DNA from 2 places in the Streptomyces sp. NPDC034111 genome. Region 1 is predicted to be linked to the other one. Evidence: riboswitches for the same ligand, from Rfam matches in the RefSeq annotation. Region 1 holds a riboswitch; the other holds the start of a gene.
The links. Region 1 has a riboswitch for glycine ahead of gcvT (glycine cleavage system aminomethyltransferase GcvT). Riboswitches for the same ligand answer to the same signal wherever they lie in the genome.

Region 1 (7,194 bases):
GTTGAGGATCTGCTGGAGGTAGCCGTAGCCGGTCGGGAAGTCCGAGCCCCACTGCATCATGATGAGGCCGACGTTGTTCTTCTTGTTGAACTCCGGCACGCCCGCGTAGTCCGAGAAGTACTTGCTGGTCGGGTACGACTGGATCTTGGCGGTGATGCCGATCTTCTTCAGCGAGTCGATGACCGAGGTGGCCGCGTCGACCTCGTCCTGGCGGTCGTTACGGGCCAGGATCGTCGTGGTGGTCTTGCCGGCACCGCACTTGGCCCAGTGCTTCTTGGCCTCGGCGAGGTCCAGCTTGTCGCCGTCGTACTTCTGCGGGTACAGGTCGTACTTCTGGTAGCCGTCGATGTCGGTCGGCAGGACCGTGGAGGCGATCTCACCGCGGATCGGGCCGCCGAGCGAGGTCTGTACGGCCTTCTTGTCGATCGCGTACTCGACGGCCTTGCGGCACTCGAGGTTGTCGAACGGCTTCGCCTTGGTGTTGATCGCCGTGTAGACCAGGCGCTGACCGAGCGCGTTGTCGGTGTTGGCCTTCGCCTTGGAGTCGGTCAGCAGCTGGGCCTGGGTCTGGCCGTCCACACCGCGTCCGGCCAGGTCGACCAGGGTGTTGCCGGACTGGAGGTCCTTGTCGATGGTCGACTGGGCGACCTTCAGCTTGAGGACGATCTTCTCCGGCAGCTGCTTGCGCAGCGGGTCGGTCTTCGCGGACCACTGGGGGTTACGGACGAGGGTGAGCTGCTTGCCCTCCTCGTAGCTCTGGAACTTGTACGAGCCGGTGGAGAGCACGGACTTGGTGTAGTCCGCGCCCTTGTCCTTGGCCTGCGGGACCGGGGCCGTCTGCGGGGCGCTGACCAGGTAGTCGAACTCGGCGAACGGCTTCTTCAGGTGGAAGACGATCGTCTGGTCGTCCGGCGTCTCGATGGACTTCAGGCCGGCCTTGCTCTTGTCCTTGTACGGACCCTTGTAGCCGCCGTCGTTGTCCTTGAGGAACTGCTGGAAGTAGTTCGGGCCGAGCGAGAGCGTGTCACGCGCGAAGTTGGAGCGCTCGACGGCGTACTTGACGTCCTGCGAGGTCACGGTGGAGCCGTCGTCGTACTTGACGCCCTTGCGGAGCTTGTACGTCCAGGTCTTGCCGCCGTCGCTGGGCTTGCCCATCGACTCGGCGAGGTCCGGGACCAGCTCGTTGCCCTTGGTGCCGGGGCCCGGCTTGAAGGTGGTCAGCGGGCGCGCGTAGAGCCGGCTGAAGTTGTAGATGAAGGCGTAGTAGGTGTTGCCCGGGTCGAACGACTCGGGGGCGTCGCTGATCGCGTAGGTGACCGTGCCGCCCTTCTCGTCCGAGGCGTTGACGATGCCCTTGGTGGCGGCGTTGGCCTCCGACGAACCGTCCGAGGAGCCCTTGCCTCCGCTGCAGCCGGCCAGCAAAAGGCCCGCACTGGTGATGGCCGCTATCGCCGCGACCGGAACTGACCTTCGCATGATGGTCGGTGTCCCCTTCGTTCAGTCGAGAAACGTCGAAACTTCAAAAACGCAGATGAGGCGTCTGGTCGGATATCCGGCGGGGCCGTCAGCGGCTGCGCGGGTCCAGCGCGTCCCTCAGACCGTCACCGAGCAGGTTGAAGGCGAGCACGGTGACGAAGATCGCAAGGCCGGGGACGATCATGTACTGCGGATCGACCTCGTAGTACTTGACCGCCTGGTTGAGCATGCCGCCCCAGGACGCCTGGGGCGGCTGGATACCGACGCCAAGGAAGCTCAGCGCCGCCTCGAAGAGGATGTTGGAGGGGATCAGCAGCGTCGAGTAGACGATGATCGGCCCCACCAGGTTGGGCAGCAGCTCGCGGAAGAGGATGAACGGCCCGCGCGCACCCATGCCGCGGGCGGCGTCCACGAATTCCCTCTCCCGCAGCGACAGCGTCTGGGCGCGCACGATCCGGCCCATGTACGGCCAGTTGAAGAAGCCGATCACGAAGATCAGCACCGAGATGTGCAGCGGCAGGCCCTCCAGGCCGAAGGCGCCGCCCTGGAGCGAGGCGGAGATCGCGATGGCGAACAGCAGCAGCGGGAAGGCCAGGAAGACGTCCATCATCCGGCTGATGAAGGCGTCCACCCGTCCGCGGTAGAAGCCGGCGACCACCCCGAGGACGGTGCCGATAGCGACCGACAGCAGCGTCGCGCCGAACGCCACGATCAGCGACACCCAGGAGCCCTCCAGAATCCGGGCGAGCAGATCGCGGCCGAACTTGGGGTCCACACCGAGCGGGTGGTCCCCGCTCATGCCGCCCAAGTCCCCCTTGGGAAGCGTGGTGTTGGGGTCGATCAGCGACTGGTTGGGGCTGTTCGGGTCCAGGCCCAGCAGGGCCTGGAGGGGGCGGGAGAGTGCGGCGATGACGATGAGCAGGATGACAACGATGGCACCCGCCACCGCGACCTTGTCCCGCCGGAAGCGCAGCCATGCGATCTGACCGAGCGAGCGCCCCTCGATGCGCTTGCCCTCCACGCCTTTCAGCACCGCTTCCGGCTGCGCCTCGGCAGCCGCCCCGGTGGTCTCGATCGGTGTGGTCACGGTGCCTTTGACCCCTCTCGGCCGACGGTGGCCGGCCACTTGCCCGCCGCGGTAGCGGCCTGATTCACATCACTGGTGCAATGGAGCAATGGTGCAATTCGGTGCAAGTCCGGTGGGCGTCGCGGAAGGTGGTCTTGCGGAAATCTGAAAGTTCACGCGAAGCCGTGCGGGATGACGCTCGATGACGCTCGTACAAAGGACCGAGGCCCTGTTGTTTCCGGAGTCTTCATCCCCTTCGCGATCAGTCACCAGCCCTGACCGGGAAAGGATGCGTAACTGTGATGTGCTCCACGGCATTCCGTTATACGGACAGACGTGCGGGCTGAGCGGGGCGTGAGGCCGCGGGAGTACGCCTCAACCGCGGGGAATACAGGGCGAATTCGCCCCAGGGGCGACACCGGAGCGACACGCTCCGGTGGGCGGGACAGGCTGTCAGTAGGCCCTTGGGTAGCCGTAGCCGTACGAGGGCGCGGGGGCGGGCTGCCCCGGCGGCTGGGCGTAGCCGTCACGGTCGAAGAACGGGCGCGCCGAAGCCCGCATCCACATCCCGACCGGGTCGTACTCGTCGTTCAGCGCGACCGTGGAGACCGGCAGGCCGTCCGGAACCGCGCCGATCGACTGCTGGATCATCAACCGGGCGGAATCCACCGCTTGTTGGCCGGTGTCGTACAGATCCAGCCCGATCGCCAGATACGGGGCGCCGAGGGCGGGCTGCACCCAGGCCCGGCGCAAGGACCGGACGGCGGGCGTGCGGTGGGCGTTCTGCGCGAGCAGGGCGTAGAACTGCGGGATGTCGATGACCGGTTCGGAGATCCGCAGCGGCCCGGCGGGCAGCCGGTCGAGACCGCCGGCGATCCGGCGCAGATCGAGCCAGGGGATGCCGACCCCGCCGCCGGGAGAGTGCGGATTGAGCCATAGCCCCCAGCGGTCGGGGAAGAGTGAACCGGCGATCTCCAGGCCGCTGACGACCTCGTGGTCGCGGTTCCAGCCGGAGGCGGCGAGTTCGGGCGCGGAGGTCACACACGGCGCATAGCCGAGGCCGTCGACCTCCATGTTTCCGTACTGCGCCTCGGGCGAACCGGCCCGGCCGTGCCAGAGCAGCATCCATACCTGGCCCGCGGCGAGCGCATGCAGCAGCGCCTCATAGGCGTCGTACCGGCCGGGCGAGACCTGCTGCAGCAACTGCTCCAGCTGTCCGGCCGCCGCCGGCCCCTGATGCGCACCCGCGCTCACGTGTCCGTCCCTTCTCTCGGCAGGGCACGTGTGGGTGCGCCCGCGCGTCATCCAACCAGCTTACGAGTGGTCCCGAGAGTAGAAGGGCCGTACGCGCTCCAGCAGCCAGTCGGCGACCGGGTCGCCGAGGGCGAGATCGAGCATCACCAGCTGCACCGGCCAGGGCACCGGTACCGCGCCGAGCGCACGTCCGAGGGCCGTGAGCACCGTCGCGCGGGCGCTGCCGTCGTGCAGCGCGGCGGGTGCCGCGGCGACCTGAACACCGACGAACAGCGCGGGCGTGTCGCCCTCGACACTAGCCAGGGCACGCCGGGCACTCAGGACAATTCCGGCACCGGAGAACTCCAGTCCGGCTGCGGCCAGGAAGTCCACCGGCTCGTCCTGCCAGTCCGGTTCGAAGAGCCGCACCCGTCCGCCGCTCGGCAGTCCGGTGGATTCCTGAGGTCCTGGACGTCCCTCCCGGCACAATTCGGCCACCGCGGGCGGCGGAAGCGGTACGCCGACCGTGCCGTCCGGGTTGACCGCGATCCCGATCGTCGGCGGCAGTCCGCGGGCGAACTCCCGGGCCGGGGCCACGGTGAAGGACATATGCGAGCCGACGACCCGCAGAAACTCCTGCTCGGAGCTGTAGACGGGGACATAGGCCGCACCGCCGATCTCGACGGTGGGCAGATCCAGGCCGCGGGCACCGAGGCCCGCGCTCTCCGGGCCGCCGCCGTTGGGCAGCGGCACCCACAGCCGGCTGCGGCCCAGCACCTCGACGATCCGGCCGCCGGCGCCCGGGTGCCCGACCGACGCGGCCAGCACCTCTTCGAGCTCGTTCGCCGGCCATGCCAGTTGCGGAATCCCCTGCTCCGGAAAGTTCATCTGCATCCACCCGTTCCAAACCGCGCTACCTGGCCAAAGACCCTAGACGAGAAGGTCCGGGGCGGACCGTACGGGGCCGGGTCCGCGAGGTGGCCGGAAATGGCGGTCCGCTCAGCGGTCCACCCAGTGGTCCACTCGGTCCACTCAGTGGGGTTCCGCTCAGTGGAAGCTGAGCGTCTCCAGGGCGCTCGCCGACCGGCGGTCGAGAAGTACCGCCGAGCCGAACCCCTTCGGCAGCGCGGCCGACTCCGCCGCGCCGACCAGCCGTCCCACCGCCCTCAGGTGCCGGCCGAAGGCGTACCCCGACACCCCGCGGCCACGCGCCTCCTGCCCGGAGCGCGCCACCTCCGGCGGAACATCGAGCAGCAGCAGATGCAGCCCGCGGCCACGGCGCCCGGCCGACCACGCGATCCAGCGGCGCACCCACGACAGCGACCCGCAGTCGTGCACCACCACGCTGTCGCCGGAGCGCAGCGCCCTGCCCAGCGCCAGATAGTGCGCGGCCCGTACCAGCGGGCGGTACAGGCCGTACGGCAGCCGGCGCAGCCTGCCGCGCTCCCAGTGCTCACGTACGTCCTGCGAATCGATCCGGTGCACCACGGCGCCGCGACCGTCCAGCGGCGGCACCACCCGGTGCATCAGGGTGCTCTTGCCGCTGCCCGGCAGACCGGAGACCACGACCAGGTCACCGGCCGGGAACCGCAGCTCGGCGGTGCTCCCGGCGCGCCCCTCGCCGCGCAGGTCCACGACCCGGTCGCTGCGCCCGGGCCGTACGACGGAGTGCCGCCGCCGGCCGGTCCGGCGCACGGCGGGGGCCGCCACCGGCGCGGTGTCCGGCGGTACGGCCCCTGATGTGGCCGCGAATGCCGCGTCCCTGTGCACCGTGATCGCCTCCCCGTCCATTCCGGTCCGGCCTGAGTCCGTCCCTTACCCGCAGAGTGTCAAGAAAAGGTAATGCTCATCAAGGTGCATCCCGATCCGCCCACGTCGGGAACGGGACGGCGACCGGGACTCCTCCCCCGGGCGATCCCGTGCAATGATGTGGCCGCCACGTGCACATCCCGTTTCACCCGTGCACCGCCAACTCCATACCGGCCGCTTGAATCCGCGCGGGAGAGTCCCCGGCCGCCACGGCGGGGCGCCGAAGGAGCAAGTCCTCCCTTGAATCTCTCAGGCCCCTATACCGCGCGGGCGAGGCAGATCTGAAAAGCGAGCCACTGCCCGGCTGAAGGGGCGGCTCCACCCAAGGTGCAAACCGGGTCCGTTCGCGGGATCCCGGTGAACCTCTCAGGTTCCGATGACAGATGGGGAGAACGTCTTGTCACCCATGCCTGGGAGCCCAGAACCATGACTGATGCCCCCCGCCGCACCGCGCTGGATGCCACCCATCGCGCGCTCGGCGCCACCATGACCGACTTCGCCGGCTGGGACATGCCGCTGCGCTACAGCAGCGAGCGCGACGAACATGTCGCCGTCCGCACCCGCGCCGGCCTCTTCGACCTCTCCCACATGGGCGAGATCACCGTCACCGGCCCGCAGGCCGGCGCTCTCCTCGACTACGCGCTGGTCGGCAACATCGGCGCCCTCAAGACCGGCCGCGCCCGCTACACCATGATCTGTGAGGCCGAGGGCGGCATCCTCGACGACCTGATCGTCTACCGCCTCGCCGACGAGGAGTACATGGTCGTCGCCAACGCCTCCAACGCCCAGGTGGTGCTGGACGCGCTGACCTCCCGCGCGGGCGGCTTCGACGCCGCGATCCGCGACGACCGGGACGCCTACGCGCTGATCGCGGTGCAGGGCCCGGAGTCCCCCGGCATCCTCAAGAAGGTGACGGACGCCGACCTGGACGGTCTGAAGTACTACGCGGGCCTGCCGGGCACGGTCGCCGGTGTCCAGGCGCTGATCGCCCGTACGGGGTACACCGGCGAGGACGGCTTCGAGCTGTTCGTCCGGCCGGCGGACGCGGTCGCCCTCTGGGAGGCGCTGACCGAGGCCGGCAAGGACGCCGGTCTGGTCCCCTGCGGCCTGTCCTGCCGCGACACGCTGCGCCTGGAGGCGGGCATGCCGCTGTACGGGCATGAGCTGACCACCGCGACCACGCCGTTCGACGCGGGCCTGGGCCGGGTGGTGAAGTTCGAGAAGACCACCAACAACGGTGCCTTCGTGGGCCGCGACGCGCTGACGGCGGCCGCCGAGCGCGCCGAGACCAGCCCGCCGCGCAAGCTGGTCGGTCTGATCGCCGAGGGCCGCCGGGTGCCGCGCGCCGGCTACTCCGTCGTCACCGCCGACGGCACGGTCATCGGCGAGGTCACCTCCGGGGCCCCCTCCCCCACGCTCGGCAAGCCGATCGCCATCGCCTACGTCGATGCGGCCTACGCCACACCGGGCACCGAGGGTGTCTGCGTGGACATCCGTGGAAGCCATGAGCCGTACGAGGTCGTCGCCCTGCCCTTCTACAAGCGGCAGAAGTAACGGTTCCCGCACGGCGGACCGGGCAGCGGCGCGCCCCCGCGCGTCTCACTGTGCAA
Region 2 (7,194 bases), on a different contig from region 1:
TCTGAAGGCCACGGACGTTCACAGGATGTCCGGACTGGCCGGTGTGTGCATCGAGGGTTCGTCCTGCCCCACGGGCGGGTCTATTTCGTTCAAGGGGAATCGCCCGTGAAGTTGTTTGGAAAGCTGTTCGGCAAGAGCGCACGCCAGGAGGGCGGCAGCGGCTCTGCGCGGCACCGTGCGCCGCGTCAGCCTGAGGAGAACGGTGCGGCGGGGGAGCGTCCGCTCTTCCGCGACGAGGTCGGGGGGCACGGCGCCGGATCTGTTGACCCCTCCGGGGCCGGCCGCATAGGTTCCCAGGAACCATCAACCTCACGCACGGGTGGAGGTTCGGCCTTGCCGGTTTGTACGCGCTGTGGACACCGGAACGCCGAGGCGAGCCGGTTCTGCTCCAACTGTGGTGCGCCGCTGCGCCCGGGCGCCCAGCCCGAGCGGGCGTCCGAGACGACCTCGACGATCTCCATCTCGGGGCTGGAGGCCTACGACTCGGAGACGACGGGCCAGAACCTGTCGCCGTCGCTGTCCCCGGAGGCCCAGGCGGCCGTCGACGCCCTTCCGCTGGGTTCCGCGCTCCTGGTCGTCCGTCGGGGTCCGAACTCGGGCAGCCGCTTCCTCCTGGACGGCGAGCTGACGACCGCGGGCCGGCACCCGCAGGGCGACATCTTCCTCGACGACGTGACGGTCTCGCGCCGCCACGTGGAGTTCCGTCGTGGCCCGGACGGTCTCTTCACCGTCTCCGACGTCGGCAGCCTGAACGGCACCTACGTCAACCGTGAGCGGATCGACTCCGTCGTCCTCGCCAACGGCGACGAGGTCCAGATCGGCAAGTACCGCCTGGTCTTCTACGCGAGCCAGCGAGGCGCCGGTATCTGACCGGTCAGGGAAGGTATATGCGCGATACACCGAAAGGCGGTGCCGGTTTTGCCGGCACCGCCTCCTCGGACGGCAAGCCGGTGAGCATCGGCACGGTGCTCAACGCGCTGCGCGAGGAGTTCCCCGAGGTCACCATCTCCAAGATCCGCTTCCTGGAGGCGGAGGGGCTGGTCGAGCCGAAGCGCACGCCTTCCGGGTACCGCAAATTCACGCCGGCCGACATCGAGCGGCTGGCGAGCGTCCTGCGGATGCAGCGGGACCACTATCTGCCGCTGAAGGTCATCCGGGAGTATCTGGACGCCCTGGAGCGCGGTGAGCAGGTACAACTGCCCGCTCCGGCCGCGCCCTCCCGGGATCTGGTCGAGGGCGTGACCGACCCCGGCGAGGACCGCCCGACGGCCGCCCGGATCGGCCGGGCCGAGCTGCTGGCCGCCGCCGAGGTGGACGAGGCGGCGCTCGCCGACTGGGAGTCGTACGGACTCATCGTCCCCCATGCGGACGGTGGATACGACATCGAGGCGGTCACCATCGCCAAACTCGTCGCGGACCTGGGCCGTTTCGGTCTGGAGCCGCGGCATCTGCGTGCCGTGAAGGCGGCTGCCGAGCGTGAGGCCGGCTTGGTCGAACAGGTCGTTGCACCCCTTCGGAGGCACCGTAATCCGCAGACCAGGGCCCATGCCGAGGCCACCGCCAAGGAGCTGGCGACGCTGTCCGTACGGCTGCATGCGGCGCTGGTGCAGAGCGCTCTGCGGGTCCGGCCGTAGTGAGCAAATGAGTGCCCGACTACCCAAACCTGCCGGGCACGTCCTAGGGTTGCTGTGTGAACGAGCTCGACGTCGTGGGTGTCCGGGTGGAAATGCCTTCCAGCCAACCGATCGTGCTCCTGCGGGAGGTGGGAGGCGACCGTTACCTGCCCATTTGGATCGGGCCGGGGGAGGCCACCGCCATCGCCTTTGCCCAGCAGGGCATGGTCCCTGCCAGGCCGCTGACGCACGACCTCTTCAAGGATGTGCTCGAAGCGGTGGGCCAGGAGCTGACGCAGGTCCGGATCACGGACCTGCGCGAGGGGGTTTTCTATGCCGAACTGGTCTTCGCCAGCGGGGTGGAGGTCAGTGCGCGTCCGTCCGACGCCATAGCGCTGGCGCTGCGCACCGGAACGCCGATCTTCGGTACGGATGGTGTGCTGGACGACGCGGGGATCGCCATCCCGGACGAGCAGGAGGACGAGGTGGAGAAGTTCCGCGAGTTCCTCGACCAGATCTCGCCCGAGGACTTCGGCACCAACAGCCAGTGATCCGGTGACTCCGGCCGGGCGAAGGGGCTGATTCCGGCCAAACTATTTAGCCATTCCCCGCGCGAGGTCACGAGAAACCACTCGTAGGGTGATTATCACTCGGCGTGGCGAGCGCGGCGATCGTTGACGCACCCCCAGTGACTGCATACCGTCGATATGGCAGGTCCCGTCCGGGACGTGGAGGACGGAGGGCGGCGTGGCAATCACCGGCGACGGTACGGCGGCGGAAGGGGCGTTGCCGCTCCACGCGGGCGCGACGGCGAACCATGCCCCGGCACCCGCCGCGGCGGTGTCGGGGGACTGCGAGGCCCAGAACATCGGCTATCGCGGCCCGACCGCCTGTGCGGCAGCGGGCATCACCTACCGGCAGCTCGACTACTGGGCCCGTACGGGCCTGGTCGAGCCCAGCATCCGGCCGGCATACGGCTCGGGCACCCAGCGGCTCTACAGCTTCCGGGACGTCGTCGTCCTGAAGATCGTCAAGCGGCTGCTGGACACCGGGGTGTCGCTACAGAACATCCGCACCGCCGTCCAGCACCTGCGTGCGCGGGGGCTGGCGGATCTGACGCGGATGACGCTGATGAGCGATGGCGCCACGGTCTACGAGTGCACCTCGCCCGACCAGGTCGTCGATCTGCTCCAGGGCGGTCAGGGCGTCTTCGGCATCGCGGTCGGCGTGGTCTGGCGGGACGTGGAGGGCGCGCTGTCACAGCTCCACGGGGAGCGCGTGGACACCGGCGAGACACTGGTCGGGAAGAACCCGCACGACGAGCTGGCGCGGCGGCGCAACCGGGCTGGCTGAGCCTCCGTACCCGGTCACCGGCCCGGCATCGGGTCGATTGTCAGTGCCATGCGGCAGCATCGGAGATGTGAGAGCCGCGCCGACGATTCTGCATCTGGACATGGATGCGTTCTACGCGGCCGCCGAGCAGGCGGCCAAGCCGAGCCTGCGCGGCAAGCCGGTCGTGGTCGGCGGGATCGGTCCGCGGGGGGTCGTCGCCACGGCGTCGTACGAGGCCCGGGTCTTCGGGATCCGCTCCGCGATGCCCACGGCCCAGGCGCGCCGGCTGTGCCCCAACGCCGCCTACCTCAGTCCCCGCTTCACCCTCTACCGCCAGGTGAGTGAACGCGTGATGGAGCTGCTGCACGAGCTGTCGCCGCTCGTGGAGCCGCTGAGCCTGGACGAGGCCTTCGTGGACCTGGAGGCGGGCGGGGTGCCGACGGAGACGGAAGCCGTACGGGCCGTGGGGGAGCAGCTGCGGCGCGACATCCGGTCGCAAACGGGCCTGACGGGTTCGGTGGGACTGGCCGGCGCCAAGATGCTCGCGAAGATCGCCTCGGAGGCGGCCAAGCCGAACGGCCTGGTGGTGATCGAGCCGGGCACCGAGCGAGAGCTGCTGGGGCCGATGCCGGTACGGACACTGCCCGGGGTGGGCCCCGCGACGGCCGAGACGCTGCGCCGGGCCGGGATCCACACCGTCGCGGAGACCGCGGAGGCCGGTGAGGCGGAGCTGGTGCGGCTGCTGGGCAAGGCTCATGGCGCGGGGCTGTATGCGATGGCGCTGGGCCAGGACGACCGTCCCGTGGTGGCCGAGCGGGATGCCAAGTCCATCTCGGTGGAGGACACCTTCGAGGTCGATCTGACCGACCGGACGCGGGTGCGCACCGAGGTGCTGCGGCTGGCCGACCGCTGCGTCCACCGGCTGCGCGAGGCGGGGCGCTCAGGGCGCACGGTGGTCATCAAGGTCCGCAACTACGACTTCTCGACGCTGACCCGCTCCGACACGCTGCGCGGGCCCACCGACGATCCCGCGGTCATCCGGGAGGCCGCGGTCCGCCTGCTGGATCTGGTGGACACCACAGGCGGCGTGCGGCTGCTGGGCGTGGGCATCAGCGGGCTGGCCGACTTCACCCAGGAGGATCTCTTCGCGCAGCTGGCGACGGAGCGGGAGGCCGAGGAGCTGGCGAAGGCCGCACCGGAGCCCGCCGGGGAGGACGCCGGCGGCGGTGAGCGCGAGGAGGAGCGGCCGCGGCGCTGGCACCCGGGGCTCGACGTGGTGCACGACGAGTACGGCGCCGGCTGGGTGCAGGGGAGCGGGGTGGGCAGAGTGACCGTACGCTTCGAGACGCCGTGGTCCGCACCGGGGAGGGTGCGGACCTTTGCCGTCGAGGACCCGGCGCTGCGGCCGGGTGAACCACTGCCGCTGGTGGGCGGAGGGCCGGAAGGCGCTCAGTCGTCCGAGCCGGCGATCTTGCCGAAGTCCTTGTCGTCGGCGCCGCCCGAGTTGCCGGAGGACACCGAGCCGGTGTCCGGTTCCGGCGAGGAGATATCCAGCCGGTAGTGGTGGTAGAGCTGAAGCTCCTGCTCGGGGGAGAGATGGCGGCCCACGCCGAAGTCAGGGGCGTCCTTGATCAGCTTGCGGTCGTAGGGGATGTGCAGGCCCTCACCGACCATTTTGCTGGGCTCCAGGGGAACGAACGCATCCCGGCCGAAGAGTCCGGTGCGTACGGCCGCCCACTCCGGTTCCCCCGTGGCGTCGTCGAGGTAGACCTCGTCGATCGTGCCTATTTTCGCGCCGTTACGGTCGAACGCTTTGCGGCCGATCAGGCTCCGGGGATCGATATCGGTTTGCACGGCCCCTCCAATTGGTCGCAACTGCCCTGTGACAACTACCAAACGGCACATTTCATGCCCTGGCCACTCGAAGGATCCTGCGAGTGGTGCGCTGGTAGGCTGGCCAATGGCCGCAGACCCCATGCGGGAGAGTCCTTTGTCGTTCGCGACCAGGGCGCCGAAGGAGCAAATCCTCCCCGGAATCTCTCAGGCACACGTACCGCATGGACGAGGTCACTCTGGAAAGCAGGGCGGGCCACGGAAGGCACAGCACCGGGACCCCTCCTCACCGACGGTGAAAGCCGGTCCGCCTTGTGCGGCCCGGTGAAGCTCTCAGGTTGAGATGACAGAGGGGGAGGCCGTCCGGGCACCCGCGCCGTGGTGCCCCTCGTAGGTCGTACGACCAGGAGGCCCCCGCAGATGACCACCAATCGCATCTCCTTGACCGAGCTTGAACGCGGCATCCCCTTCGAGCACCGGCACATCGGCCCCGACCACGAGGCGCAGGCCAAGATGCTCGCGCACGTCGGTTTCGGGTCGCTGGACGAGCTCACCGCCACCGCGGTCCCCGACGTGATCAAGAGCGCGGAGGCGCTCGGCCTGCCGCAGGCGCGTACCGAGGCCGAGGTCCTCCAGGAGCTGCACGGCCTGGCGGAGCGCAACCAGGTGCTGTCGTCCATGATCGGCCTGGGCTACTACGGCACGTTCACCCCGCCGGTGATCCTGCGCAACGTCATGGAGAACCCGGCCTGGTACACCGCGTACACCCCCTACCAGCCGGAGATCTCGCAGGGCCGCCTGGAGGCGCTGCTGAACTTCCAGACGGTGGTGGCCGACCTCACCGGCCTGCCGACCTCCGGCGCCTCCCTGCTGGACGAGGGCACCGCCGCCGCCGAGGCGATGTCGCTGGCCCGCCGGGTCGGCAAGGTCAAGCAGGGCGTCTTCCTGGTCGACGCCGACTGTCTGCCGCAGACCATCGCCGTGATCGAGACCCGCGCCGAGCCGACCGGCGTCGAGGTCGTCGTCGCGGACCTGTCCGACGGCATCCCCGCCGAGATCGCCGAGCGTGGCGTCTTCGGCGTGCTGCTCCAGTACCCTGGCGCCTCCGGCGCGGTGCGCGACCCGCGTGCCGTCATCGAGCAGGCCCATGAGCTGGGCGCGATCGTCACCGTGGCCGCCGATCTGCTCGCCCTGACGCTGCTGACCTCGCCCGGCGAGCTCGGCGCGGACATCGCCGTCGGCACCACCCAGCGCTTCGGCGTCCCGATGGGCTTCGGCGGACCGCACGCCGGCTTCATGGCCGTACGCGAGCAGTTCGCCCGCAGCCTGCCCGGCCGCCTGGTGGGCGTCTCCGTCGACGCCGACGGCAACAAGGCCTACCGTCTCGCGCTCCAGACCCGTGAGCAGCACATCCGCCGTGAGAAGGCCACCAGCAACATCTGCACCGCGCAGGTGCTGCTCGCCGTCATGGCCGGCATGTACGCCGTCTACCACGGTCCCGAGGGCCTGCGGACCATCGCCCGGCGCACCCACCGCTACGCCACGGTGCTCGCCGAGGGCCTGCGGGCCGGCGGCGTGGAGATCGTCCACGACGCGTACTTCGACACCCTGACCGCCCGGGTGCCCGGCCGGGCCGCCGAGGTCGTCGCCGCCGCCCGCGAGGCCGGTATCAACCTCCGGCAGGTCGACGCCGACCTGGTCGGCATCGCCTGCGACGAGACCACCGGACGCGCGCAGCTGGCCGGCGTCTGGAGCGCCTTCGGCGTGCAGGGCGATGTCGAGCAGCTGGACGCGACCGCCGCCGACACGCTGCCGCAGACGCTGCTGCGCAGCGACGACTACCTCGCCCACCCGGTCTTCCACCAGTACCGCTCCGAGACCGCGATGCTGCGCTACCTGCGCACCCTCGCGGACAAGGACTACGCACTGGACCGGGGCATGATCCCGCTCGGCTCCTGCACCATGAAGCTGAACGCCACCACCGAGATGGAGCCGGTCACCTGGCCCGCGTTCGGCCAGCTGCACCCCTTCGCACCGGCCGACCAGGCCGAGGGCTACCTCACGCTGATCCAGGAGCTGGAGGAGCGGCTGGCCACCGTCACCGGCTACGACAAGGTCTCCATCCAGCCGAACGCCGGATCGCAGGGCGAGCTGGCCGGTCTGCTGGCCGTCCGCGCCTACCACCGCGCCAACGGTGACGAGCAGCGCACCGTCTGCCTGATCCCCTCTTCGGCGCACGGCACCAACGCCGCCAGCGCCGTGATGGCCGGGATGAAGGTCGTCGTCGTCAAGACCGGCGAGGACGGCGAGGTCGACGCCGACGATCTGCACGCCAAGATCGAGAAGCACCGTGACGAGCTCGCGGTCCTGATGGTCACCTACCCGTCCACGCACGGCGTGTTCGAGGAGCACATCA

Region 2: linked by a shared signal. The riboswitch ahead of gcvP (aminomethyl-transferring glycine dehydrogenase) and the one ahead of gcvT (glycine cleavage system aminomethyltransferase GcvT) in region 1 are both predicted to bind glycine.

The regions. Positions count from the first base shown of each region.
Region 1 is NZ_JBVIST010000024.1:586-7,779, reverse strand. Features, by position in the region: gene ACZ55A_RS33500 (ABC transporter substrate-binding protein) at 1-1,476, opposite strand, end outside; gene ACZ55A_RS33495 (ABC transporter permease) at 1,565-2,563, opposite strand; gene ACZ55A_RS33490 (enhanced serine sensitivity protein SseB C-terminal domain-containing protein) at 2,996-3,796, opposite strand; gene ACZ55A_RS33485 (enhanced serine sensitivity protein SseB) at 3,857-4,663, opposite strand; gene ACZ55A_RS33480 (AAA family ATPase) at 4,823-5,551, opposite strand; glycine riboswitch at 5,764-5,859, shown strand; glycine riboswitch at 5,860-5,977, shown strand; gene gcvT (glycine cleavage system aminomethyltransferase GcvT) at 6,011-7,138, shown strand.
Region 2 is NZ_JBVIST010000016.1:173,224-180,417, reverse strand. Features, by position in the region: gene ACZ55A_RS28685 (FHA domain-containing protein) at 46-870, shown strand; gene ftsR (transcriptional regulator FtsR) at 888-1,634, shown strand; gene ACZ55A_RS28675 (bifunctional nuclease family protein) at 1,691-2,164, shown strand; gene ACZ55A_RS28670 (MerR family transcriptional regulator) at 2,361-2,966, shown strand; gene ACZ55A_RS28665 (DNA polymerase IV) at 3,034-4,506, shown strand; gene ACZ55A_RS28660 (PRC-barrel domain-containing protein) at 4,395-4,799, opposite strand; glycine riboswitch at 4,914-5,011, shown strand; gene gcvP (aminomethyl-transferring glycine dehydrogenase) at 5,199-7,194, shown strand, end outside.